DNA from 2 places in the Cohnella sp. GCM10020058 genome. Region 2 is predicted to be linked to the other one. Evidence: riboswitches for the same ligand, from Rfam matches in the RefSeq annotation. Region 2 holds a riboswitch; the other holds the start of a gene.
What was found. Region 2 has a riboswitch for thiamine pyrophosphate ahead of ACFSR7_RS27935 (ABC transporter substrate-binding protein). Riboswitches for the same ligand answer to the same signal wherever they lie in the genome.
Positions count from the first base shown of each region.

Region 1 (14,889 bases), on a different contig from region 2:
GCAAGCTTCGGCCGATTCGATGGCGACCGCGATCGTGTCCGCGGTCTTGTCCGCCGCCGGGTACAGCGCCTTCTCCGGCTCGGGCAGCGTCAGCGGCAAACCTGTCAGCGCGGCGGTTTCGTATGCGACGCCGAGAAGGCTCAAGCAGTCCGAGCGGTTGGGCGTCAGATCGAGCTCCAGCACCGAATCGTTCAAGCCAAGCAGGTCGGCGATATCCGTGCCAACCGCCGTGTCCGCCGGCAGCACGAGAATGCCCTCCTGCAGCTCCTTCGGCAGCAGCTTGTCGTTGATGCCCAGTTCTCGCGCGGAGCAGATCATCCCTTGCGACTCGACACCGCGCAGCTTGGCACGCTTGATCTGCAGGTCGCCCGGCAGCTTCGCGCCGACGAGCGCGACCGGCACCTTCTGCCCCGCGGCCACGTTGGGCGCACCGCAGACGATTTGCAGCGTCTCGCCGGTGCCGGCATCGATTTTGCAGACGTTCAGCTTATCCGCGTCCGGATGTTTTTCCTTTTCCAATACATAGCCGACGACCGTCTTCGTGACGCCCGCGTTGCGGGATACGACGCCGTCAATCTCGATGCCGCCCCTCGTGAGCAGCTCGGCGAGCGCTTGCGGCTCGATGCCGCCGAGATCGATATATTCGCTTAACCATTGATAGGATACGTTCACGGGTTATACCGCTCCTTCCTTTTTCACCTTCGCTAGGATACCGGCAGCAGCCGTCACATACGGGCGAATTGCCCGAGGAACCGCAGATCGTTGTTGTAGAAGTGACGAATATCGTCGATGTCGTACTTCAGCAGGGCGATGCGTTCGACACCCATGCCGAACGCGAAGCCGGACACCTTTTCAGGGTCGAAGCCGCCGTGCTCGAGTACCTTCGGATGCACCATGCCGCAGCCGAGAATCTCGATCCAGCCCGAGTGCTTGCACATCCGGCAGCCGTGTCCGCCGCACTGCGTGCAGGTGACGTCGACCTCGGCGCTCGGCTCGGTGAACGGGAAGAAGCTCGGACGCAGACGAATCTGGACCTGCGCGCCGTACATCGCCTGGACGAATTGCAGCAGCGTACCCTTCAGGTCGCTCATGCGAATGTCGGGGCCTACGACGAGCCCTTCGATCTGATGGAACATGAACGAATGCGTCGCGTCGTCATCGTCGCGGCGGTATACGCGGCCCGGGCAAATGACCTTAAGCGGCGTCGCGCCGTCCGCGTTCTTCATCGCGCGGATTTGCACAGGAGAGGTGTGCGTGCGCAGCAGAATCTCGTCCGTAATGTAGAAGGAATCCTGCATGTCCCGCGCCGGATGATCCTTGGGCAGGTTCAAAGCCTCGAAGTTGAAGTAGTCGGTCTCGACCTCCGGACCTTCCGCGATCGTATAACCCATGCCGAGGAAAATGTCTTCGATCTCCTGCGTCACCTTGGTCAGCGGATGAACGCTGCCTGTCGCGACGCTCCTGCCCGGCAGCGTGACGTCGATCGTCTCTGCGGCCAGTCTGCGCTCCGTCTCGGCGCGGTCGAATGCGGCTTGCTTGTCGGCCAGCACGGCCTCGATGGCGGCGCGTACGTCGTTGGCGACCTGCCCGATCACCGGACGTTCCTCGGCACTCAGTCCGCCCATGCCGCGCAAGATATCCGTGAGTTGACCCTTTTTGCCCAAATAATGCACGCGCAGATCGTTCAGGCGGCCGGCATCGGCCACCTCCTGCAATTGCGCAAGCGCCTCAACGCGCAGCGCCTCCAACCGGTCCTTCATGATGCCTCTCTCCTTTATCGCTTGGTCTATCGGCCGGCTTGCCCTTTTGCGAACCGACAAAAAAGGCCCTTCCTCCCCGTAAAAGGGACGAAAGGACCGTGGTACCACCCTAATTGGAATCTTGCTGACGACAATCTGCAGATTGAGAAGCATCGTCAAGCCGGAATTCCCGCTCGAACGGCGTAACGGGCCGCTGCCGGTCCGCTCTACTGGCCAACGCATCGAGCCTCGTCGGCGTTCAAGCGACTGCTCCGGAGTGAAATTCGGCAGCTCTTCACCTCGGGCACGCTCTCAGTCTCGGCGTTCCCTCCCTGGTCAGGCAGGTGCTGCTTACTTGTCTCCATCGTCGCATTTGTTCAGGATTGCTATGAATTACTGATTATTATAGGGGAACATGGCACGTCAAGCAAGCCGCCGGGAAATATCGGGCTCCGGCAGGACCGCGCCCCGGGGCTAGGCGCCCGTCAACCCTCGCGCCAAGCCGCATGGCGAAGGCTTGGCGTCCCGGCGCCAAGCCCGAGACTCGCCGCAAGCGCCGTCGCGACGAATGCCTTTGCTGTGCGGCAAGCGGCCGGCACGTCAGCGCCGAGCGCCATCGCCGCGCAGGCGGCCGCGGAGAACGCGCAGCCCGTGCCGCGAGCTCCCCGCCCCGGCAGGCGCGGTCCGCGAAGCAGCACCGGCTCGGCCCCGCCGTCCGCCGCGCCGACCAATATGTCGGTGCAGGCCGGCCCCTTGGCATGGCCGCCCTTGAGGAGCACGTATCGGGGCCCCCAGGCCAGCAGCGACCTTGCGGCCTCGACGCGGGCGCCGGTCCCGGCGAGGTCTGCCTCCGGGACGCCGAGCAGGGCCGCCGCCTCCGGCACGTTCGGCGTCGCCAGCTCGGCCAGCGGGAACAGCAGCTTCGCCGTCGCTTCGAACGCGCCGGGGCCGGCCAACGCAAAGCCGTCCTTGGACAGCCGCACCGGGTCCACCACGAGCCTGCGCACACAGAAGCGTCTTAGCGCGCCGGCGACGGCCGCAGCCGCTTCGGGCGTCGGCAGCATCCCCGTCTTGACCGCATCCGCTCCGAGATCGGCGAGCACGCTGTCGAGCTGGGCCGCGATGAGCCGCCGCGGCACGGGCTCGGCCTGCTGCACGCCCACGCTGTTTTGCGCCGTGACCGCCGTGACGACGCTCATGCCGAACACGCCGAGCTCCTGAAAGGTTTTCAAGTCGCCCTGGATACCCGCGCCGCCGCCCGAGTCCGAGCCCGCGATCGTGAGCGCCCGGGCCGGGCCGCGTCCGTGCGCCCTCCGCCCGGCGTCTGCCCGATCGGCCATCGCCCGCTCCATCATCCTGACGTCGCCTCCTCCCTTTCGCCGGCCGCCTCATAGGCGCCGAAGCGCTCCGGCCGGAACGCGCGGCTCGCCGCGTCGTCCGCGCCGGCGCCTCCGGCCTCCAGCCAATTCCCGAACGCGGCTGCCGTCGCCGGACTCAGCAGGATGCCGTTGCGATAATGCCCGGCGGCCATATAGATGCCGGACCTGCCGGGTACGGGACCGATCAGCGGCCAGCCGTCCAGCGTGGCTGGTCGCAGTCCCGCCCAGCTTCGGGCCGGCGCGGCGCCGGCCAACGCGGGGAACATTCGCCCGCCCGCGCGGACGAGCCGTCCGATGCCGCCCGCGGTCACCGTCCGGTCGAAGCCGGCCTCGTCCTCGGACGCGCCGCAGACGAGCGAACCGTCCGGCTTGCCCACCCAATAGGCCCGGGAGCCGAACACGATATGCCGAAGGCTGAAGGGCGCGGGATCGTAGGCGCAGATTTGCCCCCGGATCGGATGAACGGGAATGCGAAGTCCAAGCCAATCCGCCAGCGTGCCGCTCCAGGCCCCGAGACAGCAGCAGAGCGCGTCCGCGCCGATCGTCCCGTATTCCTCGAAGCGGACGCTTAGTCCGCCGGAAGCGCCCCGGCTCGCGACGGTCAACGCCCCCGCCAGCGGCAGCAGCTGCGCACCAAGCCGCGCGCACGCTTCGGCAAGCGCTTTGACCAGCAGCGGCGCTTGCACGTGCGCTTCCGCCGGACAATACAGCGCACCGGCAAGCCCCCCGGGCAAGGAAGGCTCGAGCCGGGACAATGCCGGCGCGTCCAGCCAATCCATGCCCGCGCAAAGACCGGACTGCCAAGCGAGCCGGCCGAGCAGCGGCAGCCGGTCCGCTTCGCGGTGCGCGACGTGGAGGCTGCCCGACCGGACCAGGCCCGCGCACATGCCGGCAGCTTCTTCAATCTCCGCCGTCCAGTTTGGGTAACGGGCAAAGCTATCCAGGCACAGGCGGAAAAAAGCGTCGGGACCGTCGCCGTTCTCATAATAGGGCGCGAGCATCCCTGCGGCTGCACCCGATGCCTGTCCGCCAATCTCGCCGCGGTCTGCGACGATGGCGCGCCATCCTTGCTTCAGCGCTTCATAAGCGCAGGACAAGCCGACGATGCCGCCGCCCAGCACGAGCACCGTCCGGCTCAAGGCTGAGCCTCCCCTGCCGCAGGCGCCGCCGCGAACCACGCGCCGGTCTCGACGCTGCTTGCCGAGGCGCTCGCGAGCCGCGGAATTCGGCCTGCCTGCCGCGACAACCATCCGGCCTCGACGCCGAGTCTCATGGCCGCGGCCATCGCAACGGGGTCCCGCGCTTTGGCCACCGGCGTATTGACCAGGATCCCGTCCGCCCCCAGCTCCATGGCGATTGCGGCGTCGGCGGCCGAGCCGAGTCCGGCGTCGACGATGACGGGCACGGCCGCCTGCTCGACGATCCATGCCAGATTGCGCGGATTGAGGATGCCAAGACCGGTGCCGATCGGCGAGCCGCCCGGCATGACGGCCGCCGCTCCCGCCTCCTCCAGCCTGAGCGCCTGCATCGGGTCGTCGGATGTATAGGGCAGCACCGTGAAGCCCTCGCAGACGAGGCGCTCCGTCGCTCTCAGCGTCTCGAGCGGATCGGGAAGCAGCAGCCGAGGATGGCCGCTGATCTCGACCTTGACCCAATCGCCCAACCCCGCTTCTCTCGCCAGCCGGGCAATCCGGACGGCCTCGTCCGCCGTCGAGGCGCCTGACGTATTCGGCAGGTAAACCAGGTCTTTCCCTTCCGTCTGCCGCAGCAGCGGGTCTTGCTCCGCGACGTCGAGGTCGATTCTGCGAATCGCGAAGGTAACGACTTGCGCGCCCGAAGCTTCCAGCGCCTCGCGCAGGACGGCCGGACTCGGGTACCGTCCCGTGCCCAGAAACAGTCTGGACCTGAGCGCGATGCCGCCGATCTCAAGCCGCGACGTGGCCGTACGCATCGTTATCCACCTCCTACGAATTGTACGAACTCGACGCGATCGTCCGCGCGGATGGGGACGTCGTCCCAGTCCGCTCTCGGCACCGCCTCGCCGTTCAGCTCCGCCATCACCCTTCGCTCGGCCAGACGAAGCGATCTCGCCAGCGCGCCGAGCGTAGAGGCCTCGCACCAGGCTTGCTTGCCGTTCAGCAGCAGCGAGATCCGCTTGCCGGCGCCGGCTCCCGCTCCCGAAGATTCCGTCGCCGCCGTATGCGCCGCCGTCCGGCCGCTGCCGCGCAGCCTATCCTGCGCCTCCCACCGCTCGATGCTGCGCCTAAGCAAGGCGCATGCTGCAGCCGGGTCAAGCTGCCCGACCACTGCCGATACTGCGCACAGCCGCCGCGCGCCCGCCGCAAGCACGTCGTCCGCAGTCGCGGGGGAGATGCCGCCGATCGCAAAAAAGGGGATCCTCAACTGCATGGCCGCCTGGGACACATAGGCGGTCGTAACCGCCGCTCTGCCCGGCTTCGTCGGCGTCGGATAGACCGGTCCGACACCCACATAGTCCGCGCCGCCGCGCTCCGCCTCCAGCGCCTGCGCGAGCGTGTGTGTGGAGATACCGATCAGCTTGCCTGCGCCGACTTTTATCCTTGCTTCGGGGAGCGGCATGTCGTCCTGGCCGAGATGAACGCCGTCGGCATCGGCGGCAAGCGCCAGCTCGGCGTCGTCGTTGACGATAAACAAGGCGCCGTGACGGCGTGTCAACGCGCGCAGCAACTTTGCTTTTGCCAGCCGCTGCGCAGGCGAGCCTTCTTTGTCGCGAAGCTGTACGATGTCCGCCCCGCCGGCGATTGCGGCTTCCATCACCTCGTCGAGCGGCTTGCCGGGATGGTATTGTTCGCCTGTAATTACATACAGCTTGCAGTCCTGTATCGTTTTCAATGCAGCTCCTCCTCCGCTCCCGCATCTCCGGGCGTCTCCATTACATAGGTCCGGCATAGCCGGATCGCTTCCTCTGCGCCGTCCTCTATACTTGCCGCGCCGCGCACGAGAACCCGTCCGTCGCCGAACGCGGCCAGCGTGGCGCCGCATGGCGTCCGCGCCCGGACCAGGTAGTCGTTGGCGACGAGAACTCTGCAGCCGCGGCGCGCAAGACGATCGGCGCACGCTTGCGGCGCGAGCGTGCAGCCCGTCGCCACCTGGACCGTGTCCCGTCCGCACAGGACGGTCGCTTCCAGTCCTGACCGGTGCAGAGCCGGCTCCCGGGCGGGAGCTGCGCAGGCATCGCCGCAATAAGGGCAGGACGGCCTGCCAGGCGGCAGTCTCGTCTCCCGCAGCGAGAAATGCCAAACGTCCGCCGAGATCCACGTTTGCCGCATCGTGCCGCGATTGCCGCTCAGCCACTTGAGCGCCTCCGCAGCCTGAAGGGCAGCGGCCAGTTCGACCGCCGGGCCGACGATGCCAGCCGTATCGCACGTATCCCCCGCCTCCGCATCTTCCTCTCCTCCGATCAGGCAGCGAAGGCATGCCGTCCTTCCCGGCACGAGCGACGCCGCGCTCGCAGCCGAACCCGTCGCCCCGCCGTACAGGAAAGGAATGCCTCTTGCGAAGCAGGCATCGCTCAGCAAGAGGCGGGTCTCGGCGTTGTCCGTGCCGTCGAGCACCAGATCCGCGCCGGCGAGCAGCGCCCCGACGGTCTCCGCCCGGATCTCGGCCACGAACGGCTCGATCCGGACGGCGCCGTTCGCCTGGCGCAATCGCTCCGCAGCAGCGACCGCCTTCGGCGTCGACGCCGCGGCGTCGGCCTCGTCGAACAGCGACTGGCGGTGCAGGTTGCCGCGCTCGACGAAGTCGCGGTCCGCCAGCCTGACGGTGCCTACGCCCGCCCGCGCCATCTGCTGCGCGAGCGCGCACCCGAGCGCGCCGACGCCCGCCACGAGGACGGACGCGCCGCCGAGCGAGCGCTGACCCTCGGCCCCAATGGCAGTGAAGCGAATCTGACGGGCGTAACGCGACATGGAATCGCCAGGTCCGATGCCCTCGTCGTCTCCGGGACCGGCAAAGTCACCGCGCGGGAGCATCGTACCGAGGTCGGCGCTAGACATAAATTTGACCGCCCGCCGCCTTAAAGCCGTCCGCCCGCTCGCGCATGCCGGCGTCCACCGCTTCCTCCTCCTTCAATCCGCGGGCGGCCGCGTAGTCGCGAATATCCTGCGTAATCCGCATGCTGCAGAACTTCGGTCCGCACATCGAGCAAAAATGGGCGGTCTTCGCCCCTTCGGCCGGCAGCGTCTCGTCGTGGTACGCCATCGCGCGCTCCGGGTCGAGGGACAGATGGAACTGGTCGCGCCACCTGAATTCGAACCGCGCCTTCGACAACGCGTCGTCGCGGAGCTTGGCCCGCGGATGCCCTTTGGCGAGATCCGCCGCATGAGCCGCGATCTTGTAGGCGATGACGCCGTCCTTGACGTCCTCCTTGTTCGGCAATCCCAGATGCTCCTTCGGCGTGACGTAGCAGAGCATCGCCGTGCCGAACCAGCCGATCATCGCCGCGCCGATGGCCGACGTGATATGGTCGTAGCCGGGGGCGATGTCCGTCGTCAGCGGTCCGAGCGTGTAGAAGGGCGCCTCCTGGCAGACCGCCATTTGCCGGTCGACGTTCTCCTTAATCAGATGCATCGGCACATGGCCCGGTCCTTCAATCATGACCTGCACGTCGTGCTTCCAGGCGATGCGGGTGAGCTCTCCAAGCGTCTCGAGCTCCGCGAACTGCGCCTCGTCATTGGCGTCCGCGATCGAGCCCGGCCGCAGGCCGTCTCCGAGCGAGAAGGTGATATCGTACGCCTTCATGATCCCGCAAATCTCCTCGAAGTGCGTATAGAGAAAGTTCTCATCGTGATGCGCCAGGCACCAGGCCGCCATAATGGAGCCGCCGCGGGACACGATGCCGGTCACCCGTTCGGCCGTCAACGGGATATAGCGCAGCAGCACGCCGGCGTGAATGGTAAAATAGTCGACGCCCTGCTCCGCCTGCTCGATCAGCGTGTCGCGATAAATATCCCAGGTGAGCGCTTCGGCCCGTCCGCCTACTTTTTCTAGCGCCTGGTAGATCGGCACCGTGCCCACGGGAACCGGCGCGTTGCGCATAATCCACTCGCGCGTCGCATGAATGTTTTTGCCCGTCGACAAATCCATGATCGTATCCGCGCCCCAGCGGGTCGCCCACGTCATCTTTTCCACTTCCTCTTCGATGGACGAGACGACGGCGGAGTTGCCGATGTTCGCGTTGATTTTCACGTGAAAATGCCGTCCGATAATCATCGGCTCGCACTCCGGATGATTGATGTTGGCCGGGATGACGGCGCGCCCGGCAGCCACCTCGTTCCGCACGAATTCGGGCGTCGTTCCTTCCCGTACGGCAATAAAAGCCATCTCGGGCGTGACGATGCCCCGGCGCGCATAATGAAGCTGCGTAATGTTGCGTCCCTCGGCCGCCCGGAGCGGCCTGCGCTTGAGGCCCGGATAGACCGGCGCGGCTTGGAGACGGGCACGCGGCTCCGACCTGTGGCCATCGTCTAACGGCCCGGACTCCCTTCCTTCGTATTCGAACGTATCCCCTCTGGCTTCGATCCAGGCGTCCCTGAATGTCGGCAGGCCTTTTTCGATATCGGCCTCGTAGTCGTCGTCCGTATAAGGTCCGCTTGCGTCATAGACGAGCAGGGGCGCATTCGGCAGCAAGGAGCCGTCTTGCGCCCTGCTGTCGGAGAGCCGAATCTCGCGCATCGGCACGCGAATGCCCCCTTCCCCGTTCAAGTAGACTTTGCGGCTGCCGGGCAGCGCCCGGGTCATGATCGCCATCGCAAAAAAACCTCCCTGGAATGAATTCATGCGAATTCCTCCGGGAGGCCGACAAGGGCACGATGCGAAAAAAGAAACACAATGACGGACCGAAGCTGCGGACGGCATTTGCGCCCGGAGACGGATGGGCCGTCGGCCGACGCAAATACGCCTGAATCGGCGCTCCGTTGGGGAGGCGGCTCTTGTGCATGCGATGCAAAAAAGCCGCCCCGTCGGGAGCGGCCAAAACGAGCAGCTTCGTACTGCATGGATCGGACGAGAAACGGACGCTTTCCGCAGATGCGAAAAGACGACGCGCCGGCACGACACGGCCTGCCGGCTCGCGTCGCCGCAATCCGATGCAGCTTGCTACGCACATTGGTCCACTTTCCTACGCTGGCATGACCCAGATCAGGTTCAAAGGGACCAAGGCATCGCTGCCTTATCTCAGCCCTTGCGGGCGCCCCCAGTGGAATTCATGTTTCAACTGTACACGGCGGCGGACTTCGTGTCAATCCGCCGGCAAGCGCTGCGCCTCGGCGCCAGAGCTTAGCGCGACTTCCTGCGCAGCAGCGCGGTCGCCAGCGCCGCCAGGCCCGCCACCAAGCCGGCGATGGCCAGGCCGAGCGTCAGCGGATCCCGATCGCCGTCCGATGCGTCCGTCGATGCGGTTCCCGTATGTCCGTGCCCGTCGCTTCCGGCCGCAGCCGCCGTGACCGTCGTCACCGAAGCCGGCGTATCGGCGTCCGGCGCGCCGCTCCAATCGACGACGGCACCGTCCGAGTATGTCTGATGCGCCTTCCAGACCAGCTCCTTCGCATCCTCCGCGACGTGGCCCTGGAACAGAAACTGCACGAATTCCGTCTCGGTGATGCCATTGCCATCGGACTTCCAGGTGACGGAGACGACCTTGCCGTCCGCGTCCTTCTCGGTCGTGCTCGTCCAGCCGGGATACGGCTCGAAGCGCGACACTTCCACGCCGGCAGGGACGTCCAGCTTGACTTGCGTCGTGTTGACGCCTTCGTTTTCGCTCGGGACGCGAATCGTGAACACCTGGTACGCATTTTGCGAGACCTCCGCCGGCTCGACCCGGACGTGCGCGCTTGCCATGCTCGTGTAGCCGAACGCCAGCGTGGCGGCGAACAGCAAAGCCCCTATTTTCTTTTTCAACCTCAACCAACCTCTCTATTCCGTGGATAAGCTATATTGTAAGCACTCCCGGCTACAAGCGCATGACCCCAAAGAGCCATGCACGCCTAACAAACCGTCAGGGACAGATCAACAGATCAACAGATCACCCGACGGTCTTTTAAGTTTGGCTCTTATCCGCAACCGGCGTCGCGCGAAACGCCTGTCGAAGACTCGTCCGACAGCCGTCCCGAAGGACCCGCATGTGTTCGCCCGTATTGTTCTTTTGCCGCAATGCCTGCAAATATACATCTTTTTATGCCGATGGCGACCCGTTAAAACAAAATAGCTGCGAAAGCGCAGTTAATTTACGCCATCAGCCGAATTTCCGGCTTGCGCTTTGGATTTGCCTGCACATTTGCAGGCATTTCATCAGGCGGTGCGCGTCGGCAGAGAATACCTGTACAAATGCAGGCTTTCGACCCGTTATACATCCGTCAAGTGCCGATATGCAAAGTGCCCATACGCAAAACGCCCATACGCAAAGCGTCGATATGCAAAGTACCCACACGCAAAGCGCCCATGCGCAAAACGCCCATACGCAAAGCGCCTATACGCAAAGTGCCTATACGCAAAGTGCCCATACGCAAAGCGCCCATACGCAAAGTGCCCATACGCAAAACGCCCATACGCAAAGCGTCGATATGCAAAGTACCCACACGCAAAGCGCCCATGCGCAAAACGCCCATACGCAAAGCGCCTATACGCAAAGCGCCCATACACAAAGCGCCTATACGCAAAGCGCCCATACGCAAAGCGCCGGTATGCCGAGTTAACGCTTGCTTTCCGCAAATACCCGCCCCAATAATGCTTTTTCCCCTTCCAACAAAGAGCCTCCGCGGCCCGGAGAGGGCGCGGAGGCTTGCCGAACGTTATTTTCCTTCGTCCGCGCTCCACAGCTTCACGCGGTCCTGCACGTACTTGGTGTAGCCCTTCTCCATCTTTTCGACGCCCGCCTTGATCAGGTCGTTCTGATAGGCGTCCCAGATCTTGTCGAAGTCCTCGGGCTTCGCGAGGATGGCCTCCGGGATTCGCTTCCAAGTGATATCCTTCATCTTGTTGCCGAGTATGGACACTTCGTCCTCGCCGGGAATTTGAATGTTCCATGCGGCGCCGTACGCCTTTACGTTAAATTCGTCCTCCTTGGGGAACAGGTCTTTCCACGTCGTCGCCTTGTAGGCGGCCAGCGTTTCCTTCTCCGCGTCGCTGTATCCCTGGGTGATCATATCCGGGCTGTTTTTCGTATAATAGTTGCCGCTAGGGTCCTTCACGCCATCTCCGTAGTGCACCATGATGTTCCAGTAAAATCCGATGCCGGATTCCTTGGTAAACGCGGTATTGTCGTTGTTGATACGGTCCTGGACGTCCTTGGGCACGACGCGTTTGCCGTTTTCGACGACGTAATGCTTGCCCTCGATGCCCCAGTTGTTCAGCACCTGGCCTTCGTCCGAGGCGAGGTAGTCGAGGAACTTGATGATGCGAACCGGGTCCTTGGCTTTGCTCGAGATCGATATGCCGTACCCGCCCATGAAGCCGGTCGGCCAGAACGACGTCTCCTTGAACTGTTCGCCCATGGTGACCGGGTAGTGGCCGTACGTCTGGTCGAACTTGCCTGCGGTTTTCAGCGCCTGCTGGCCGTCGTTGTAATCCCAGTCCTGGTCGATGAGTCCGAGCACGCGGCCCGAGGCGACCTTCGCTTTGTACTGGTCGTATTTTTGCACGAAGCTTTCCTTGTCGAGCAGTCCTTCCGCGTTCATATGGTTCAGCCAGCGGAAGTATTCCTTCTCCTCCGGACGCCGGAAGTGGTAGATCGCTTCGTTCGTCTGTTGATCGACGAAATATTCGCCGTCGTCGGAGCCGCCGGTCACGAAGGCAGCCGGGTTCGTGACGGAAATGTACATATGCCAATCGTCCGCGTTGAGGGACAAGCCGACGTTTTTGTTGCCGTTCTCATCGGTCGGATGCTTGGCGAGATAATCTTTGATGACCTTCTCGTAATCCTGTACCGTACGGATGGTCGGGTACCCCGCTTCCTTGACGACGCGATGCTGGAGCTCGAAGCCGCCGCCTGCGACCGCTTTTATCTCATCCACCGCGGACCAGGTCGGGATCGAATAGATCGATTGGTCCTCGGTCGTATACTTCGCCCGGCTCATATAAGGGCCGAGCACCTTTTTGATGTTGGGCGCGTACTTGTCGATCAGCTCGGTCAGGTCGAGCACCGCGCCCGCATCGACGAGCTTGCCGATATCGCCTTTGGCCGCGATTATGTCCGGATACTCGCCGCTGGCTGCCATGAGCGCCACTTTTTGCGCCGGGTCGCCGACCGCGAACTCGGCATTGAGCGTGACGCCTGTCTTTTTCGTGATCGCCTTGGAGACGTCGTCCTGCATGTTGTTCCAGTTCGGATTCGGGTCCTCGGAAAAGTAGGTAAAGGTGACGGGCGAAAGAGCCTCGCCTTCCTTGGACGCGTCCGAGGCAACCGACGATCCGGACGGCGCGGTCCCGGAAGCGGCGCCGCCGTTATCCTTGCTGCATGCGGACATGAAGCTCAGCGTCATGGCGCCGGCAAGCAGCAGCGCGTTTACTTTCAGTATTTTTTTCATCGCTTAAAACCCTCCGTTTAATCTGAATGATGGATCGTATCTGGACAGGAGCGAATCCTGCGGATCCCTTCGGTCGGTGCGGCGTCCGGCCGACAAGCGTCAGCTCTTGACGGCGCCGAGTGTCATGCCTTTGACGAAATACTTTTGAAGAAACGGGTAAACGACAAGGATCGGCACGGTCACCACGATCGTGATCGCCATTTTGACCGATTCGGGAGAGATCTGCCGCATCACCTCGGTCATATTGCGTCCGCGGAACTGGTCGGCGTTCGTCGTCGTGCTCTGAAGCACTTTCATGAGCTCGAACTGCAGGGTGGTGAGCTTCTCGTTGGATCCGTTGTACAGATAGGTGTCGAGCCAGGCGTTCCACTGTCCTACCGCCAGGAACAGGGCGATGGTGGCGAGCGCCGGCTTGGTGAGCGGCAGAACGACGCGCCAGAATATGGTCCAATCGTTCGCGCCGTCGAGCTTTGCGGATTCCTGCAGCGCGTACGGAATGCCGTCGATGAACGAACGGATGATGAAGACGTTAAAGGCGCTCACAAGTCCGGGCAGCACGTAGACCGCGAACGTATTCATCATGTGGAGATCGCGGATCAAAATGTAGAACGGAATCAGGCCGCCCGACACATACATCGTGAGCGCCAGGAACGCGGAGACGAACCGTCTGCCCTGAAAATCCGCCCTGCTGATCGTGAACGCCAGCATGGACGCGCTGATCAGCCCCAGCAGCGTGCCGACGACCGTCCGCAGCACAGAAATCTTGAGCCCGGTCATCAGGCCGCCAAAAGCGAAAATGGTCTCGTAATTTTTGAACGTCGGCACCCGGGGGTAGATCGTCAGGCCGCCCCTCACGCTGTCGGTCGAATCGTTGAGCGAGATGGCCAGCACGTTGAGGAACGGATAGAGCGTCACGACGGTGACGACAATCAATATTAAATACACGACAAGCTCGAAAAGCAGATCCGGCCATGGGCGGCCGGCCAATCGTCTGATCGCTTGCATGCGGGCCGGCCTCCTCAGAAGATGCTTTCTTTGGTCGTGCGTTTGAATATGCCGTTGGCGACGAGGAGCAGCAGCACGCTGATTATGGAATTAAAAATGTTGATGGCGGTGCCGAACGAGAATCGCCCGAGACCGAGACCGTAATTGAGCGCATACAGGTCGAGCACCTGCGAATAGTCGCTCACGAGCGGATTGCCGAGCAGGAACTGCTTTTCGAAGCCGATGCCGATCAGATGACCGATCGACATGATGAGCAGGACGACGATCGTAGGACGGATACCCGGCAGCGTAATGTGCCGGATCTGGCGCAGGCGGCTTGCCCCGTCCACTTTGGCGGCCTCGTACAGGTCGGGACCGATCCCCGCGATGGCTGCAAGGTAGATGATCGTATTCCAGCCCATCTCCTTCCACACGTCCGAGGCAGTGACGATATACCAGAACAACCCGCCTTTGGCCATGAACTGTATCGGCTCGTCGACGATATGGAGCGAGACGAGGATCTCGTTGACCACGCCGCCCTCGGTCGACAGCATCTTCGTGACGATCCCCGCCACCACCACCCATGAGACGAAGTGAGGAAGGTAGGAGACGGTCTGTACGAACCGCTTGACCGGCATCGCCCGCACTTCGTTCAGGACGACCGCGAATACGATCGGCACGACGAAGCCGGCGACCAGTCCCATCGTGCTCATCGCGAGCGTGTTGCGCAGCACCCGATAAAATTGCTCGTCGGCGAACAGCTCCCTGAAGTACTGAAGTCCGACCCACTTCTGGTCCCCGAAGGCAATGCCGGGCTTGAACTTCTGGAACGCCATCGTCCAGCCCCAGAGCGGCAGGTAGCTGAATACGAAGGCCCACAGGACGAACGGAACGGACATCAGATACAGATATCTTTGCTGAAAAAACTTTCTCCAAAAGGCGCCGCCCTTTTTCCGCGACACGCCCTCCTTTCGTCTCTCTTGCTTGACAGTCATTGTCCTCATGCGATTACCTCCTTGCTTGGTCTCATTATAAGAGAACGCTTTCAGCGCTCCTACCCGGCAAATCCGCTCGCTTTTCTGTTAAAATCAGCGATTTCAGAAAACGTTTTCTGAAAATCGCGAAACAACCGCGGGGAAGTTCGCCCTGACGGTCGCTCTTCGGTTGGCGGACATCCGCAGCTTGATTGGCGCGGACCGCTTATGCATGGCTTATCCGCCAGGCGCA
Region 1 covers NZ_JBHUJV010000007.1:509,607-524,495, forward strand. The annotation lists gene pheT (phenylalanine--tRNA ligase subunit beta) at 1-672, opposite strand, end outside; gene pheS (phenylalanine--tRNA ligase subunit alpha) at 726-1,760, opposite strand; gene thiD (bifunctional hydroxymethylpyrimidine kinase/phosphomethylpyrimidine kinase) at 2,225-3,094, opposite strand; gene thiO (glycine oxidase ThiO) at 3,091-4,257, opposite strand; gene ACFSR7_RS12350 (thiazole synthase) at 4,254-5,069, opposite strand; gene thiE (thiamine phosphate synthase) at 5,072-5,989, opposite strand; gene ACFSR7_RS12360 (ThiF family adenylyltransferase) at 5,986-7,152, opposite strand; gene thiC (phosphomethylpyrimidine synthase ThiC) at 7,145-8,905, opposite strand; TPP riboswitch at 9,256-9,362, opposite strand; gene ACFSR7_RS12370 (YcnI family copper-binding membrane protein) at 9,434-10,054, opposite strand; gene ACFSR7_RS12375 (histone H1-like repetitive region-containing protein) at 10,481-11,002, shown strand; gene ACFSR7_RS12380 (ABC transporter substrate-binding protein) at 10,945-12,465, opposite strand; gene ACFSR7_RS12385 (carbohydrate ABC transporter permease) at 12,778-13,683, opposite strand; gene ACFSR7_RS12390 (ABC transporter permease) at 13,698-14,666, opposite strand.
Region 1: it holds a riboswitch for thiamine pyrophosphate, as region 2 does, so the genes downstream of both, thiC (phosphomethylpyrimidine synthase ThiC) here and ACFSR7_RS27935 (ABC transporter substrate-binding protein) in region 2, are expected to answer to the same signal.

Region 2 (14,889 bases):
CGAGCGTTCCGACAGTGGCGGACCGGGGACTCAGCTATAAGGCCTTAGCGGAAGGCCAACTGACGAACCCGCTCTTTGTCGGTTCCGGGTGGTTCTCCTACTACGATCAAGCTGTGACCGGACGGAAGGACGGCGAAAACTTCAACATCGGACTCGTCAATCAGCAGGATCAGCCTTATACCGATATGATCGACATGATGAAAACGACCAATGCCGGCCTGGAAGCCGTTCACCAGGGCGCTGAACAACCAACTGATCCGGAGGTCCCGCTGGACATCATCGTAGACAACCAGGACAGCGGATTCGTCGCGGATACGGGCTGGGTTTCCAGCAGCTATTCGGCATCCCGCTTCGGCGCAGACTATGTTCACAGCAACAAGCTGGCCAACAAGAAGGCGACGTGGACGCCTTACGTGACGATTCCAGGCGAATACAACGTCTATATGCTGTGGAATGCAAGCGCGGACCGCGCCTCGTCCGCCCGCCTGGAGATCGGATACGACGGCGGTACCGATACGACAAAAACCGTGAATCAGAAGACGAACGGCAATCAATGGGTATGGATCGGCACCTATCCGTTTGAGGCAGGAACAAACCAATATGTTAAAATAACGTCAACTTCCACGAACGAGTATACGATTGCCGATGCCGTGAAATTCTCGTTAGCTTCCTCGGATCCGTTCGGCGCGACGCATAATCCCGTCCCTTCGAACGGCTCCATAGATCCCGTCGTTGTTCTGGACGATACGGACGGCAGCCATGTTCAAAACGGCAGCTACCTGCTGACGGGCCAAGCGAATGAGGGTGTCAAGCTGGAGGTTAAGCTGAACGGCGCAACGCAGACGACGCCATACAGTACGCGCTATGTGAACGTATTCCAGGTTCCGCTTAATCTGACGGAAGGGACCAACACAATTGAGCTAGCGGCGACCAGCCGAAGCGGGAGGACGTCGGAGAAGACGCTAAGTCTGCTCGCTTCAGATTAAAATTTCACCGACGTCCACAACGGACAGCCGGTCAGGCGCGAGCGCTGGCCGGCTGTCCGCGCTTTCAGGCGCTCGATTATGCCCCGCGGGAGAGAGCACTGTCGGAGCTTACGCTGGGGCGTACAATCGCCTTTTGCAGCGTTTGAACGATATCCCCTTGCGTCAGGTTGGAGAGGGATTGGCGAAAAATCCAAACCAAACCAATCCAATCCAATCAATCCAATTCACTGCAAACAATCCACCGCAAACAATCCACCGCAAACAATCCACCGCAAACAATCCACCGCAAACAATCCACCGCAAACAATCCACCGCAAACAATCCACCGCAAACAATCCAATCAATCCACTCCATATCGTTTCCGCTCGCGATAGAATATCCCGTTCCACAAGGTGCGCCGAGAAGCGTGGAGATCGTACCCCGACGCTTTGCGCCTACAGGGCACGACGATGAGGTTGTGCCGGGCGTCTGTAAGCCCACTGTAACGGACGAATGCCGGATCTAGGACCAACCAAGCCCCGGTAAGTAATCCTGCCTGTCATGCCGCAGCACCCGATCAGCTCGGCTAACGCCGCAGTTCGGCATGTCAGGCGAAAAGAGAACTCGTTCAAATAAGCCTGAAGATGCTTCGGGCCGATTCCGCCGAACGTCCAGGAAAGCCAGCGCACCGCTTCCCGCCAGGCGTTATGGAGCGCCGTCCGTCCATGGTGGCCGCGCTCGAGCCTTGTTACATGTCCGGCAGGAAGCCCGGCGGAGACATGTTTTTGCACAAATCGCACCGCAGCCTCCTCGCCGTCCGCCACGCCTTCTCTAGTCGTATCGCTTCCTTCCGGCCCGTCGACGGCTTTCATTTTAAGATGAACGAGCTGCTCCGCCTCATTCAGAGAGGCGCCAATCACGACCGGCTGGGGCTTTAATGCCTCTTGAGCATTGGGGCTGCCAAGATGACGGTGGTATTCGTAGCCGTAAAATTCGCCAAGCAGCTGCACGGCCCCTTCGAGCGGACGGTCAAGATCCCACTGACCGATGGCGTGACGAAGCTTATGATTGATCAGCCACGCGGTCTTGTATGTCACCTGGATCAGCTCGGCCAGAAGCTTCGCGCTGATGCCGAGCTGCATCAGGTACATCGCATGGAACCACTTGGTGAGCGGCGTACGGGAGCCCTCCAACACCGTCCCGGCCGTTAGAGAGGTCTGATGGCGGCAAGAGCGGCATTTGAAAAGCTGTCGTCCGCGAGACGACACTTCATAATAATGAGAATGCGCGCAGCGGGGGCAGCGAAAACCATGGGGCCACTTGGCGGCGAAAAGAGCGCCCTCGCAGTCGTCCTGACGATAAACCGGCATAGAATCCAGAATCGAAATACGACTTGGCAAAGGGCTGCCTCTCCTTTTGCGGGAACATTTGTTCTTATTATACCGAAGGAAGGGCTATGATGTAAAGGTGTTTTAAAGGGGCGTGTGAAAACTCTCACGGATGGGAGGAGGCGACAGGGTCAACCGAGACGATCCAGATAACATGCGTAAGCGCTGAAACGGATCACCCGCAAGGCGAGGCGGAGGTCCTTGCGGCCTCTGCGATCCTTACCGAAGGGGATACCGTTAAAACGGCAGAAAGACAGGTGTCTTTAGCCGGAAAAAGCGCGCCCGGACCGCTCAGCCCTTCGGCACGCTGCGATAATCGGTTGGCGATACGCCCATCAGCTTTTTGAACATGCGCGAAAAGTAATAGGGGTCGCCGAATCCGACGGCCGCGGCGATTTCTTTGACGGACAGACCGGTCAGGCTCAGCAGCTGGCTGGCTTTTTGCATTTTCAGCCGCAAATAATAATCGATCGGCGGAAAGCCCGTCTCCTGCTTAAACAGGTGGATGAGATGCTGCTTGGACAGGCCGGCATGCATGGCTAGCTCAGGCAGCGTAACGGTGACATGCAGACGGTCGTTCATGAAGCGAATCGCCCGCGACAGATCCTCCTCGCGCTTGCGATGGCGGTGCGAGCCTGACGCGCTTAGACTGATCGCGCCGAGCAGCTGTCCAAGCGTCAGCGAGACATGGACTTGTGCAGGCAGCGAATATGGCTTGTCGGCCAGCAGGCCGTAGCATCGCTCGAAGCTCTCCGCAAAGCGGGTTTCAAGAGCGGCTGGTATCGGGATCGGATGTCCGGACAGCCCGTATAGCGCCAGATGAGCGCCGACCTGCCCGCCTCGCAGGTGAAACCAGTATATGCTCCATGGTGCCTCCTCGGAGGCGCCATAGCGATGAGGCGCTCCGGCGGGGATGACAGCCAGCTGACGTTCGGTCAGCATTTCCGTTTTACCGTCCTGCTCGATCCAGCCGGCCCCTTCCGCGCAATAAATGACGATATGCGAATCGCAGCCCCCCGGACGTTCGCGATAATGATGGCGCGCGCGGGGGAAGTAGCCGATATCGCTCACGTAGAAATTTCTGGTCAGCTCGAAGCTTGCGAGCTCGGCGGCAAGGTAGTCAGGTATCACGAGCAGCTTTTCTTCGGGAAAGCCCTCGGGCTTCTGAACGGCATCCATCGCATTACCCCCACTTCATGACGTTCGCAATCGCGAATCCGAATATTCTCCATCATAAACCGAATTCCGTTCATTTGCGAGAAGTGCGGTCTGTCGTAAAGTGAAGCTAACATGAGGGAGGGGGAACTATTTTGAAACAACAAGCAGCAACGATGGAGCAGCATGCCGTAAGGATCTGGGAAGAGGTTGTCTCCATTCCGACCTATGGCATCGGCGCGCCGGACCGCAATCCCATGTTCCTGGAGAAGCGCGTGTACCAGGGAAGCTCCGGCCGTGTCTATCCGCATCCGGTCGTCGACAAGATCGAGAACGACAAGAAGCCGCAGCCCTACCGGCTCGCCATCCTGGAAAACGAATTTTTGCGCATCGAGATCATGCCTGAGCTCGGCGGCCGCATTTACCGCGCGCTCGACAAAACGAACGACTACGACTTCGTCTATTACAACCGCGTCATCAAGCCCGCGCTCGTCGGACTGGCCGGTCCGTGGATCTCCGGCGGCATCGAGTTCAACTGGCCCCAGCACCATCGTCCGAACACGTACGGCCCGGTCGAATACAAGCTTGAGGCGCGCGATGACGGCGCGGCTACTGTATGGGTGAGCGAGATCGATCGCATGTACGGCACGAAGGTGACGGCCGGCTTTACGCTGTACCCGGGCAAAGCTTATCTGGAGATCTCCGCGCAGCTGTACAACCGCACGCCTGAGCCGCAAACGTTTCTATGGTGGGCCAACCCCGCCGTCGCGGTTAACGACCATACGCAATCCGTATTTCCGCCCGACGTAACGGCCGTATTCGATCACGGCAAGCGCGACGTATCCCGTTTCCCGATCGCTACCGGCACGTATTACAAAATGGACTATTCGGCCGGCGTGGATATCTCGCGCTACCGCAACATCCCCGTGCCGACGTCCTATATGGCGTATAAGTCGGATTATAATTTCGTCGGCGGCTACGACCATGACGTTCGAGCGGGCCTGCTGCACGTCGCCAACCGCCATGTATCTCCGGGCAAAAAGCAGTGGACTTGGGGCAACGGCGAGTTCGGACAAGCGTGGGATCGTAACCTGACGGATGAAGACGGGCCGTATATCGAGCTCATGACGGGCGTCTATACGGATAACCAGCCGGACTTCACCTGGCTCGCGCCCTACGAAGAGAAGTCGTTCACGCAATACTTCATGCCCTACAAGGATATCGGCATCGTCAAAAACGCCACCGTCGACGCGGCCGTTAATCTTGAAGTCGACGAGACGGCGCGCGAGGCGACGGTGGCGGCTTACGCAACATCCCTATTCGAAGGCGCAGTCGTCGAGCTTCGCGGCAGGAAGCGCGTCTATTTCAGAGAGACTGTGGCGCTTTCTCCGGTGGCGACGTTTAAGACCGTCGTGTCGTTGGATGAGGACGATCGGCAGCATGACTTGACCGTATCGGTCGTGAGCGCGGAAGGGCGCATGTTGGTATCGTACCGTCCCGCAGCGCCGTCCATCGAGGACGTGCCGGACGCCGCGAAGCCGCTGCCCGAGCCGCAGGAGCTGCGCACGAACGAGCAGCTGTACTTGGCGGGCCTACATCTCGAGCAGTATCGCCATGCGACGTTCGAGGCCGAGTCGTACTACCTTGAGGGCTTGAAGCGGGATCCGTCCGATATCCGGATCAACGTCGCTTACGGGACGCTGCTGCTGCGCCGCGGCCTGCTCGCAGAGGCGGAGCGGCACTTCGGAACGGCGGTCAAATCGCTCTCGTGGCGCAATCCGAACCCGTACGACGGCGAGGCGCTCTACCAGCTCGGCTTGGCGCTGAAGCTGCAGGGCAAGGACACGGAAGCGTTCGCGGCGTTGTACAAGTCAACCTGGTCGGCTGCCTGGCAGGATGCCGGCTACTTCACGCTTGCGCAGATTGCTGCCGCCAAGGGCGTCTATGGCGAAGCGCTGGAGCTGGCCGAGCGCTCCCTCGTGCGCAACGCCCGCAATTATAAGGCGCGCCACCTAAAGGCGGCGATGCTGCGCAGGCTAGGGCGACTGGAAGAAGCGGCCGCCTACGCGGCGGAGACGCTGGCAATCGACGTCGCCGATTTCGGAGCGGCCAACGAGCGGATTCTCGCCTTGCGCGCAGCAGGCAATCGGGACGATGCGGCTTTGGCCCGCGAGGCGCTGATGCGGCTGATGCGCGGCGACCCGCACAATAGCCTCAGCCTGGCCGGCGATTATGCGTCCGCAGGCCTGCACGAGGAAGCGATCGAGGTGCTGAACCGCATCGCACCCGATGCCGCGGCCGAGGCATATCCGATGATTCACTACACGCTCGGCTATCTGCACGAAGCGTCCGGCGATGCGGGGCTTGCCGAGGCGTATCGGAAGGCCGGACGCACGGCGAACCCCGCGTACTGCTTCCCGAACAGCCTGTTCGACTTGCTTGTGCTGGAGAGCGCGATCCGCGCGGACGCGGCCGATGACAAGGCGAACTATTACTTGGGCAACTGGCTGTATGACAAGAAGCGCCACCAAGACGCGATCGCGGCATGGGAATCGTCGCGCGCGTCGAACGACGGCTTTCCGACCGTCCATCGCAATCTGGCGCTCGCTTACTTCAATAAGCTGGGCGACGCCGACCGCGCGCTCGCCTCGCTCGAGCGGGCGCATGCGCTTGACCAGGACGATGCACGCGTGCTTTTTGAACTCGACCAGTTGTATAAGAGGTTGGGTTTCGCCCCGGAGCGGCGCCTGTCCAAGCTTCGGCCGCACAAGGACAAGGTCGACCGACGCGACGATCTGTATCTGGAGTTCGTTGCGCTGCTCAATGGGATGGGCCGCCATGACGAAGCGCTTCTGGCGCTCGAGGCGCGCCGCTTCCATCCCTGGGAGGGCGGAGAGGGCAAGGCGACGGGACAGCATGTGCTGGCGCATGTCGAGGCCGCGAAGCTCGATCTCGCGGCTGGGCGCTGCGAGGACGCGGCAGCCCATTTGCAGGCAGCGCTCGTTTATCCCGAAAATCTGGGGGAAGGCAAGCTCGAGGGTGCGCAGGAGAATAACATCAACTATTATCTGGGACTTGCCTATGAAGGCCTTGGCATGCCCGCTCAGGCAACTGCAAGCTTCCGCGGTGCTGCGCAAGGACTCGAGGAGCCGGCGAGCGCGATGTATTATAACGACCAGCCGCCGGATATGATTTTCTACCAGGGGCTGGCCTGGCGCAAGCTCGGGAACGAGAACGAGGCGAAAAGGCGCTTCAACAAGCTGATCGATTATGCCGAGCGGCATCTGAACGATGAGGTGAAGTTCGACTACTTTGCCGTGTCGCTGCCGGACTTTCTGGTGTTCGAGGACGATCTGAGCAAACGAAATCTGATTCATTGCCGGTATATGAGAGGACTCGGGATGCTCGGACTCGGACGCGAAGAAGAAGCGAAGGCGGAGCTAGAGGCGGTGGCGGCTCTCGATGTCAATCATCAGGGCGCGCGCGTTCACCTGGCGCTGGTCGGCCGTTGATTATCGCGGACCAGGTACACGTGGCGCACCAAAGGCTTGGAAGGCAAGAAGAGCGGAGCGATCCGCTCTTTTTCCTTTTCTGCAGGAAGAACGCTCATACGCTGTCCGGTCGCTCCTGCTTTCTGAATGCGCTCGGATTCGTGCCGGCCCATTTTCGAAATTGATTCATAAAGTGATTGTAGTTATGAAAACCGACATCGTAGGCGACCTCCGCGGCGCTGCGATCCGTATGCTCCAGAAGCAGGGCTGCCTGACGGATTCGCATCCGGTTGAGCGCATCGATGACGGACAGGCCCGTTTGGGCTTTGAACAAATGAGACAAGCGAGAGGAAGACAGCCCGATCGCCTTCGACAGCGTCTCGATTTGAACGGGACTCCGCATATGAACCGACAAAAAATGGATGGCATCCACAACCCGCGGATCGAGCTTGCGGCTCTGTCTTTGCGCCAGCAGCATTAGAATTTCGCGCAGTGAATTCAGGCACAGGTCATGCCAGTATTCGCTTCTTTCTCTGGCGTCGGAGAGAATCCGCCGAAAGGCCTCGTATATTCTTGTTTGCACGGAGCCCGGTTCCAGCGAATGAACGGATAAAGGCTCGGCCGGCAGCAGCTTGTCCCCGATCGACCTGGCGGCAAAATGCGCCCATACGAAGTTCCATTCCTCTCCCTTTGTCGTGCCGTACGTATGCGGAGTATCGGGACCGAGCAGGACGATGTCGCCGGGCGCGCAATTTTTCCGATTGCCGGGCACCTCGAAATAGCCGCTGCCGCCGATCGTATAAGCGATCAGACAATCTTCCATCCCATGGGGACGGCTGGTGACGTAGCTGTCGTCGACCTGAAAATGCCCCGACAAAATGATGCCGGAGGATAACCCGCTGTAATGGGACGGCTTGTCGAACTCTTCCACTTATTATCTCTCCCTGCAGCAAACTTGTTGCTCCCAGCATACCGCGCAGCGAGGCTCATATCCAGCGGATAGCAGAATCGTGTGAGTGAAAAGCAGGATTGCTACTCCCCGTCCGAGCGCGAAAAAAATATACTGAACCTGTAGGAACGGAAGAAAAGCATATCCGATTCGGAGGAGGAGAAGGCATGGCTTATGCGCTTCAGAGCTTGACCGAGGAGCAAAAAAACAAGTTCGAAAACGAAGGCTTTCTTATTGTAAGAGGGCTATATAATCCGCAGCAGCTTCAGGAAATCAAGGACACCTTCCAAGAGATTGGCCGCACGGGCGTACCAGGCTATTACGAACCGGATATGACCGCAGGCGAAGAAGAACCGCTAAAAAGGTACCCGCGAGTCATGCACCCGAACCGCTTTAACGAAACGGCTAAAAGGTATATGCTGCATCAGCCGGTGTTAGCCGTATTGGAGGATTTGTACGAAGAGCCGCCGCTGGCCGCGCAAAGCATGTTTTACTACAAGCCGCCAGGGGCCAAGGGCCAGGCGCTGCATCAGGATAACTTTTACTTGAAGGTGGAGCCGGGCAACTGTATCGCCGCATGGACCGCGATCGACGAGGCGGACGAGGAGAACGGCGGCATGCTGGTCGTGCCGAAGACGCACGATTACGAGATCGTCTGTCCCGAGCACGCCGACGCGAAGGAGTCGTTCACGACCCATTTCGTGAAGCCGCCGAAGGACCAAAAAGCGATGCCCGTCGTCATGGAGCCTGGGGACGTGCTGTTTTTTAACGGGAATCTGATTCACGGATCGTATCGCAACAAGACGAAGGATCGATTTCGCCGGGCGTTCATCTGTCATTATGCCAACGCGTCCGCTACGGCAATCGGCCAATATTACCGGCCGCTATATCATGCCGACGGGACGGAAGTGGAGCTGGATCTGAATGCCGACGGGGGACCTTGCGGCGTCGAGTTCGAGACGATGTACCCGCATTGAGGGCGGCGCGCTCTGGCGGAGTCCGCGGCAAATGCTGGACAGAATCCGATCTTCTGCTATAATGAGGAGCGTTATCAATCACGGCCAAGTACGTCGACAATCGAACAAACCCCGGGGGAGCTGGAATAGGCCGGCTGAGAGTGCATCCCGTTACAATGATGCAGACCCTTTAACCTGATCTGGTTAGTACCAGCGTAGGGAGGCGGGAAGCGCGAATCGGATTCGCGCGTTTTGTCCATGCTTATTTAGGACGCCCTCCGTATACGGGGGGCGTTTTTTGAATGTCTGCGTGCGAAGGCATGGAGAGGGAGAAGAGACAGATGCGTATGGTCAAAAAAAGCTGGCGCGGCAAGGGCGCGGCGGCAATCGCGGCACTGCTGATTATGGCGGGCTGCGGGGGAAACGGGAACGGAGAGGGAGGCAGCGGTTCGGAAGCGTCATCAACGGGCGCGAGCGCGTCATCGTCGGCATCCGCTTCCGCGTCAAGCGATCAAGCCGCCGATCTCGGCAAGGTGAAGGTCGTGCTCGACTGGACGCCGAACACGAACCACACGGGCCTGTATGCCGCGGCCGATCAAGGCTATTGGAAAAAACGCGGACTCGACGTCGAGATCGTGCTGCCGCCGGAGAGCGGCGCGGACCAGATGGTCGCGACGGGGGCGGCGGATTTTGGCGTAGGCGCGCAGGAGGGGCTCACCCTTGCAAGAGAGAACGATATGCCGATCGTCTCGCTGGCCGCCATCATTCAGCATAATACGTCGGGCTTCGCTTCTCCGGCGGATAAAAACATTAAGGAGCCCAAAGACTTCGAAGGCCATAGCTACGGCGGATGGGGCTCGCCGGCGGAACAGGCCGTCATCGGCTCGATGATGCAGAAGCAGGGCGCCGACGTGAACAAGGTCAAGTTCGTCAACGCGGGCACTGCGGACTTTTTCACCGCCGTGCAAAAGGATATCGACTTCGAATGGATCTTCTACGCCTGGACCGGCATCGAAGCCGAGCAGCGCGGCATCCAGCTGAACATGGTCTATCTCTCGGATTTTGACAAGCGCCTCGATTATTATACGCCGGTGCTGACGACGAACGAGAAGATGATCAAGAACAAACCGGACGTCGTCCGCGCCTTCGTCGAAGGGGCGTCGGAAGGCTATCAGTACGCGATCGACCATCCGGCCGAAGCCGCGGACATCTTGATCAAGGCCAATCCCGACTTGAACGCGGATCTCGTCAAGGCAAGCCAGGCCTGGCTAAGCCCGAGATACAAGGACGACGCGCCTCGCTGGGGCGAGCAAAAGCGGGAAGTGTGGTCCGGCTACGCCGAATTCCTGAAGGAGCACGAGCTGCTGACAAAGGATCTGGACTACGACGCGATGTTCACGAACGACTTTTTGCCGCAGCCTTAAATTTGCCGAAAACTTAAATGAGAATCTAAACGAGGAGGACAACAGACATGTCGCAAGCGCTGCTCAGCATTCAGATTTTGCCGAAGGCCGCAAATCCCGAGGACGATACGCATCTGTACGTCGACCGGGCGATCGAGATCATCAAGACTTCCGGCGTCGCGTACCGGGTCGGGCCGCTCGAGACGACAATGGAGGGGGACCTCGATGAGCTGCTCGATATCGTGAAGGAAATGAACCGCGCGATGTTCGAAAAAGGAAGCCCGTCCGTCCTGTCGCAAATCAAGCTGCTCGTTCACGGATCGGACGGCGCCTCCATGGCGCATCTGCTGCGCAAATATCCCGATGGACAGTAAGCTAAGCCGCTTTCTGCTGCCGGTCGGCACGTTGGTCGCCGTGCTGGCGCTCTGGCAACTAAGCGTAGCGCTATGGAACATCAAGCCCTTTACGCTGCCGTCGCCGCTGGCGATCGGTGAACGGATCTGGGAGCAGCGGGACAGGCTGCTGGCGCAGAGCGGATCGACGTTGAAGCTGGCCCTGAAGGGCATCGGGCTCGGCATCGGGCTGGGCGTGCTGTCTGCCATCGTGTTTCACCTCATCCCGTTTGTCCGGGCCGCACTATCGCCGATTATCATCATCACGCAAAACATTCCGCTGATCGCGCTAGGGCCGCTGCTTATCATCTGGTTCGGCTTCGGCCTGACGCCGAAGCTCGTGCTGCTGGCGCTCGTCTGCTACTTTCCGATCGCCTGGTCGATGCTGGCCGGCCTCGGACAAGCCGATGCGCATCTGCGCGAGTACCTCGCGATGATCGGCGCGAGCCGGTTAACGGTGCTGCGTCGGCTGGAGCTGCCGGCTTCGCTGCCGTACTTTTTCTCCGGCCTGAAAATCACGGCTACGTACAGCATCACGGCAGCCATCGTGGCGGAGTGGCTCGGCGCAAGCGAGGGGATCGGTTATTATCTGGTGCTCAAGTCCAAGGGCTACGATACGACAAGCGTATTCGCCGCGATCGTAAGCATCGTGGGCATGGCGCTCGCTTTTTACGGCATCGCGGCGCTGCTCGAGCGTCTTGTCGTTCGCTGGCGGCCGGCGGCACGGGAGGGGGGAGCGCGATGAGCGGACAAGCGAAGCTTGAACTGATCGATATTCATCATAGCTACTCGCGCGGCAAAAAGGCCCATCCCGTGCTCGGCGGCATTTCGCTGACGGTCGCGGACGGCGAGTTCGTCACGCTGCTCGGGCCGTCCGGCAGCGGCAAGTCGACGCTGTTCCGCCTGATTGGCGGCGTCGAGCGTCCGGATGCGGGGCGCATTCTGATCGACGGCGCGGAGACGACCGGCAGGCGCGGACAGATCAGCTATATGCCGCAGCAGGCGTCGCTGTTTCCTTGGCTGTCGGTCGGCGCCAATATCGCCTCCGCGCTGACGACGGCAGGCATCGAGCGGCGGCGCGCCGCGGCGATGGCGGAGGAGTGGCTTGGTCGCATCGGGCTCGGCGACGTGGCAAGCGAATACCCGCAGGTACTGTCCGGCGGGATGCAGCAGCGCGTGTCGTTTTTGCGGGCGCTGCTCATGCCGCGCGGCGTGATGTGCCTCGACGAGCCGTTCGCCGCGCTCGACGCGCTCACCAGGGCGGAGATGCAAACGTGGCTGCTGCGGCTCTGGGAGGAGGAACGGCGCTCCGTATTGTTCGTTACGCACAGCATCGAGGAGGCGCTGACGCTTTCGGACCGCATCTACGTGCTGTCCAAGGCGCCGGCGACGGTGCTGCGGGAGATTCGGGTGCCGTTCGAGCGGCCTCGCCGGGCGGATGTCTGGAAGGAGCCGGCATTCGTCGCGCTCAAGGAAGAAGTGCTCGCATTGCTGGCGCGGGGAGGTGCCGGCCATGGCGTATGACGCGCATCTGCACGTCGACCAGTATCCGCCGGAGCGCCGGGAGGCGCTGCTGACGGAGGCATTCGCAGCGGGAATGCGAGGCATCGTCGCCGTCTCGATGAACCCGGATTCATGCGAGGAGACGCGGCGGCTCGCCGCTTTGTGGCCCGGCAAAATAATGCCCGCTTACGGCCATCACCCCGAGCAGCCGCCGCTCGGAACGGAGGCGCTCGAGCGGCTGTGCAGCCGTATTCGAGGGCTCGCGGAGACCGGCGAGGCGTTCGCGATCGGCGAAGTCGGCCTGCCGTACTACACGAGGACGGAGGCCGAGGCGCGCGGCGAAGCGTTCGACGAAGCGCCGTACTTGGCGCAGCTCGACGTTTTCGCGAGCCTCGCCGCCGAGCTGGACCGCCCGGTCGCGCTGCACGCGGTCTACGAGGATGCCGACAAGGCGCTCGCCATATTGGATCGCTGCGGCGTGCGCCGGGCGCATTTCCACTGGTATAAAGGATCGCCGGAGACGACGGCGCGGATTGCGGCGCGCGGCCACTTCATCTCGCTCACGCCAGACGTGCTGTACGAGCCGGATATCAGGGAACTGGCGGCTACTTTTCCGCTCGAACAGTTGATGGCGGAAACGGACGGCCCCTGGCCGTTCGAAGGTCCGTTCGCAGGAATGGAGACGACGCCGGCCATGACGCTTGCGGTCGCGCGCGAGATCGCGGTGCTGCGCGGTTTGGCGCTTAAGGCGGTCGAGCATACTTTGGACCTGAATACGGCGGTCTTTTACGGTTTCGTTTGATCGACAACTGCACCAACAACACAAACGGGATGAGGCAGGAAATGACGCTGCTTCATCCCGATTTTCTTGTTGTGCTTCATTTGAAGGCCTGCTTCGTAACCGGCCAGCTCAGCCGTGATAACTGCCGGACGGCGCGTTCAGCACCCATTCGAGCAGCAGCAGCTGTTCCTCCAGCCGCTCGGCCTGCGCCTGCAGCTCGGGGCGGGCTTCCTCGCCCGCTTCTGCGTATAGCGCTTCGAGCGCTTGCTTACGCGAGGCTAACTCGTGATATTTTCGCTTAACCTGGTCTGCGGTTCTCAATTTCAACGTCCTTTCTGCACCCGGCGGTCTTCTTGGGCATGCGACCGGCCGATCACGCGGCCCGCTTGGGAGCGGCGCGCAGCACGTAGATGTAATAGCCTGCATAATAAGCGATCAGAATGAAGAAGATGGCAGCCGTCCAGGGATCACGGCCGTACTGCTCCAGAGAGTCGGCGCCTCCGCCGGCGTTCGCGGCCGTCTGCGCGCCCTGCATCGCGAACAGGAACCGGTAAGCAATACGGCCGATGAACAGCGCGATGACAAGCGATTCGATAATGACATGCGTCCGGTAGTAGAGCCCGTCGCTGCGCTTCTCCACGATGCTGTGCCGGATCGCGAACCAGGCGAGCAGTCCGCCCAAGGCGAGGCCCGCGGCATCCGCGGCGAAAACGATCGGATGGACGAATCCTGCCGCGATCAGGATGATGCCGATGACGGAGAAGATGCCGATCCGGATCTGAAGCCGCCGCGGCCGAAGCAGCTGAAAGCCGACCGTCCGGCGGATGCGACGGTACAAAATAAACGCAACCAAGAGGATAGGGACCGCATATTGCGCGGCTTGGCTCATGAAAAATCGTCCTTTCGGGATCAGTTGATTCGCTTAGTTTATCATACGAACCCGGGGATCCGTCTATCCTTCCCTGGACTGAATTGGCGGTTGTTTTATCGACGCTCATCGGACATGGCGCCTTGGCGTTATTTATAGAAGGAACGAAAAGGAGGGCGCTAAAAAGCCGCCGGTGCCGGCGGCTTCGGTCTGCGTGGAGGGGGCGTGATGACGAATCAGCGACGTGAACGCGGCGTGGTCTGCGGATCTTGCTTGATCGTTTCCGACACCTCGGTCACCAAGAACGCCAGGTAATTCCTAAGCGAGAGACGTTGCTGCTTCATGCGTCATCACACCTCCTTCCGTACGGTATTGTTATAATTTTCTTACACCTCAGGCTGCAGGTTGAATCTGGATCCGACACGAAAAGACGCAATTCCGGACGGGCGTCGTCGGAGTGCCGGCGGCAACGCAAAAAAGCCGGCTCCGCGTGAGAGGGCCGGCCGTACGCGCAGCGCGCGTCAAGTCATGTAGAGAAACGAATCGTCAAATATATGACCAAGACAAACAAAAATACCGCCAGGCAATAGCCCAGCACAAGCCCGACCGCTTTAGGACCGTTCACTGTCGATTCACCGCCCAGTACTTAATGTTTCTATTATACAGGACGGTGCCCGAGGAAATGAAATGACGCGTTTGTGAACGATTGGGCGAACGCTGCGGATCGGACCCTTATTGTGAATCAACCGACCTTGGCACCGTAGGAGATGGAGAAAAGCACAGCTTGCTCGTGATCCATCCGCAGGCCGGTAACGGCGAATTGCTTGAAGTCGACGCCGTCCATTTTGGCGCCTCTCGCGTCGGCGCCCTGCAGGTCCGCTTTGGCAAGGGAGGCCATCGACAGGTCGCAGTCCCTGAGATCCGCCTTGGTCAATTGCGCGCCGGCCAAGTCGGCTTCGTAAAATTTGATTCCGCGCAGATCCTGCTTGGCCAGCTTCGCATGCCTCAAATTCGTATAGGACCAATCGCCCTGCAGGA
Region 2 covers NZ_JBHUJV010000017.1:102,783-117,671, forward strand. The annotation lists gene ACFSR7_RS27900 (golvesin C-terminal-like domain-containing protein) at 1-986, shown strand, start outside; gene ACFSR7_RS27905 (hypothetical protein) at 1,421-2,158, opposite strand; partial or broken gene ACFSR7_RS27910 (transposase) at 2,195-2,335, opposite strand; gene ACFSR7_RS27915 (helix-turn-helix domain-containing protein) at 2,645-3,532, opposite strand; gene ACFSR7_RS27920 (DUF5107 domain-containing protein) at 3,685-7,020, shown strand; gene ACFSR7_RS27925 (helix-turn-helix domain-containing protein) at 7,115-7,930, opposite strand; gene ACFSR7_RS27930 (phytanoyl-CoA dioxygenase family protein) at 8,116-8,925, shown strand; TPP riboswitch at 9,029-9,143, shown strand; gene ACFSR7_RS27935 (ABC transporter substrate-binding protein) at 9,246-10,328, shown strand; gene ACFSR7_RS27940 (thiamine-binding protein) at 10,376-10,681, shown strand; gene ACFSR7_RS27945 (ABC transporter permease) at 10,671-11,444, shown strand; gene ACFSR7_RS27950 (ABC transporter ATP-binding protein) at 11,441-12,223, shown strand; gene ACFSR7_RS27955 (TatD family hydrolase) at 12,213-13,004, shown strand; gene ACFSR7_RS27960 (hypothetical protein) at 13,113-13,304, opposite strand; gene ACFSR7_RS27965 (CcdC protein domain-containing protein) at 13,357-13,872, opposite strand; gene ACFSR7_RS27970 (pentapeptide repeat-containing protein) at 14,594-14,889, opposite strand, start outside.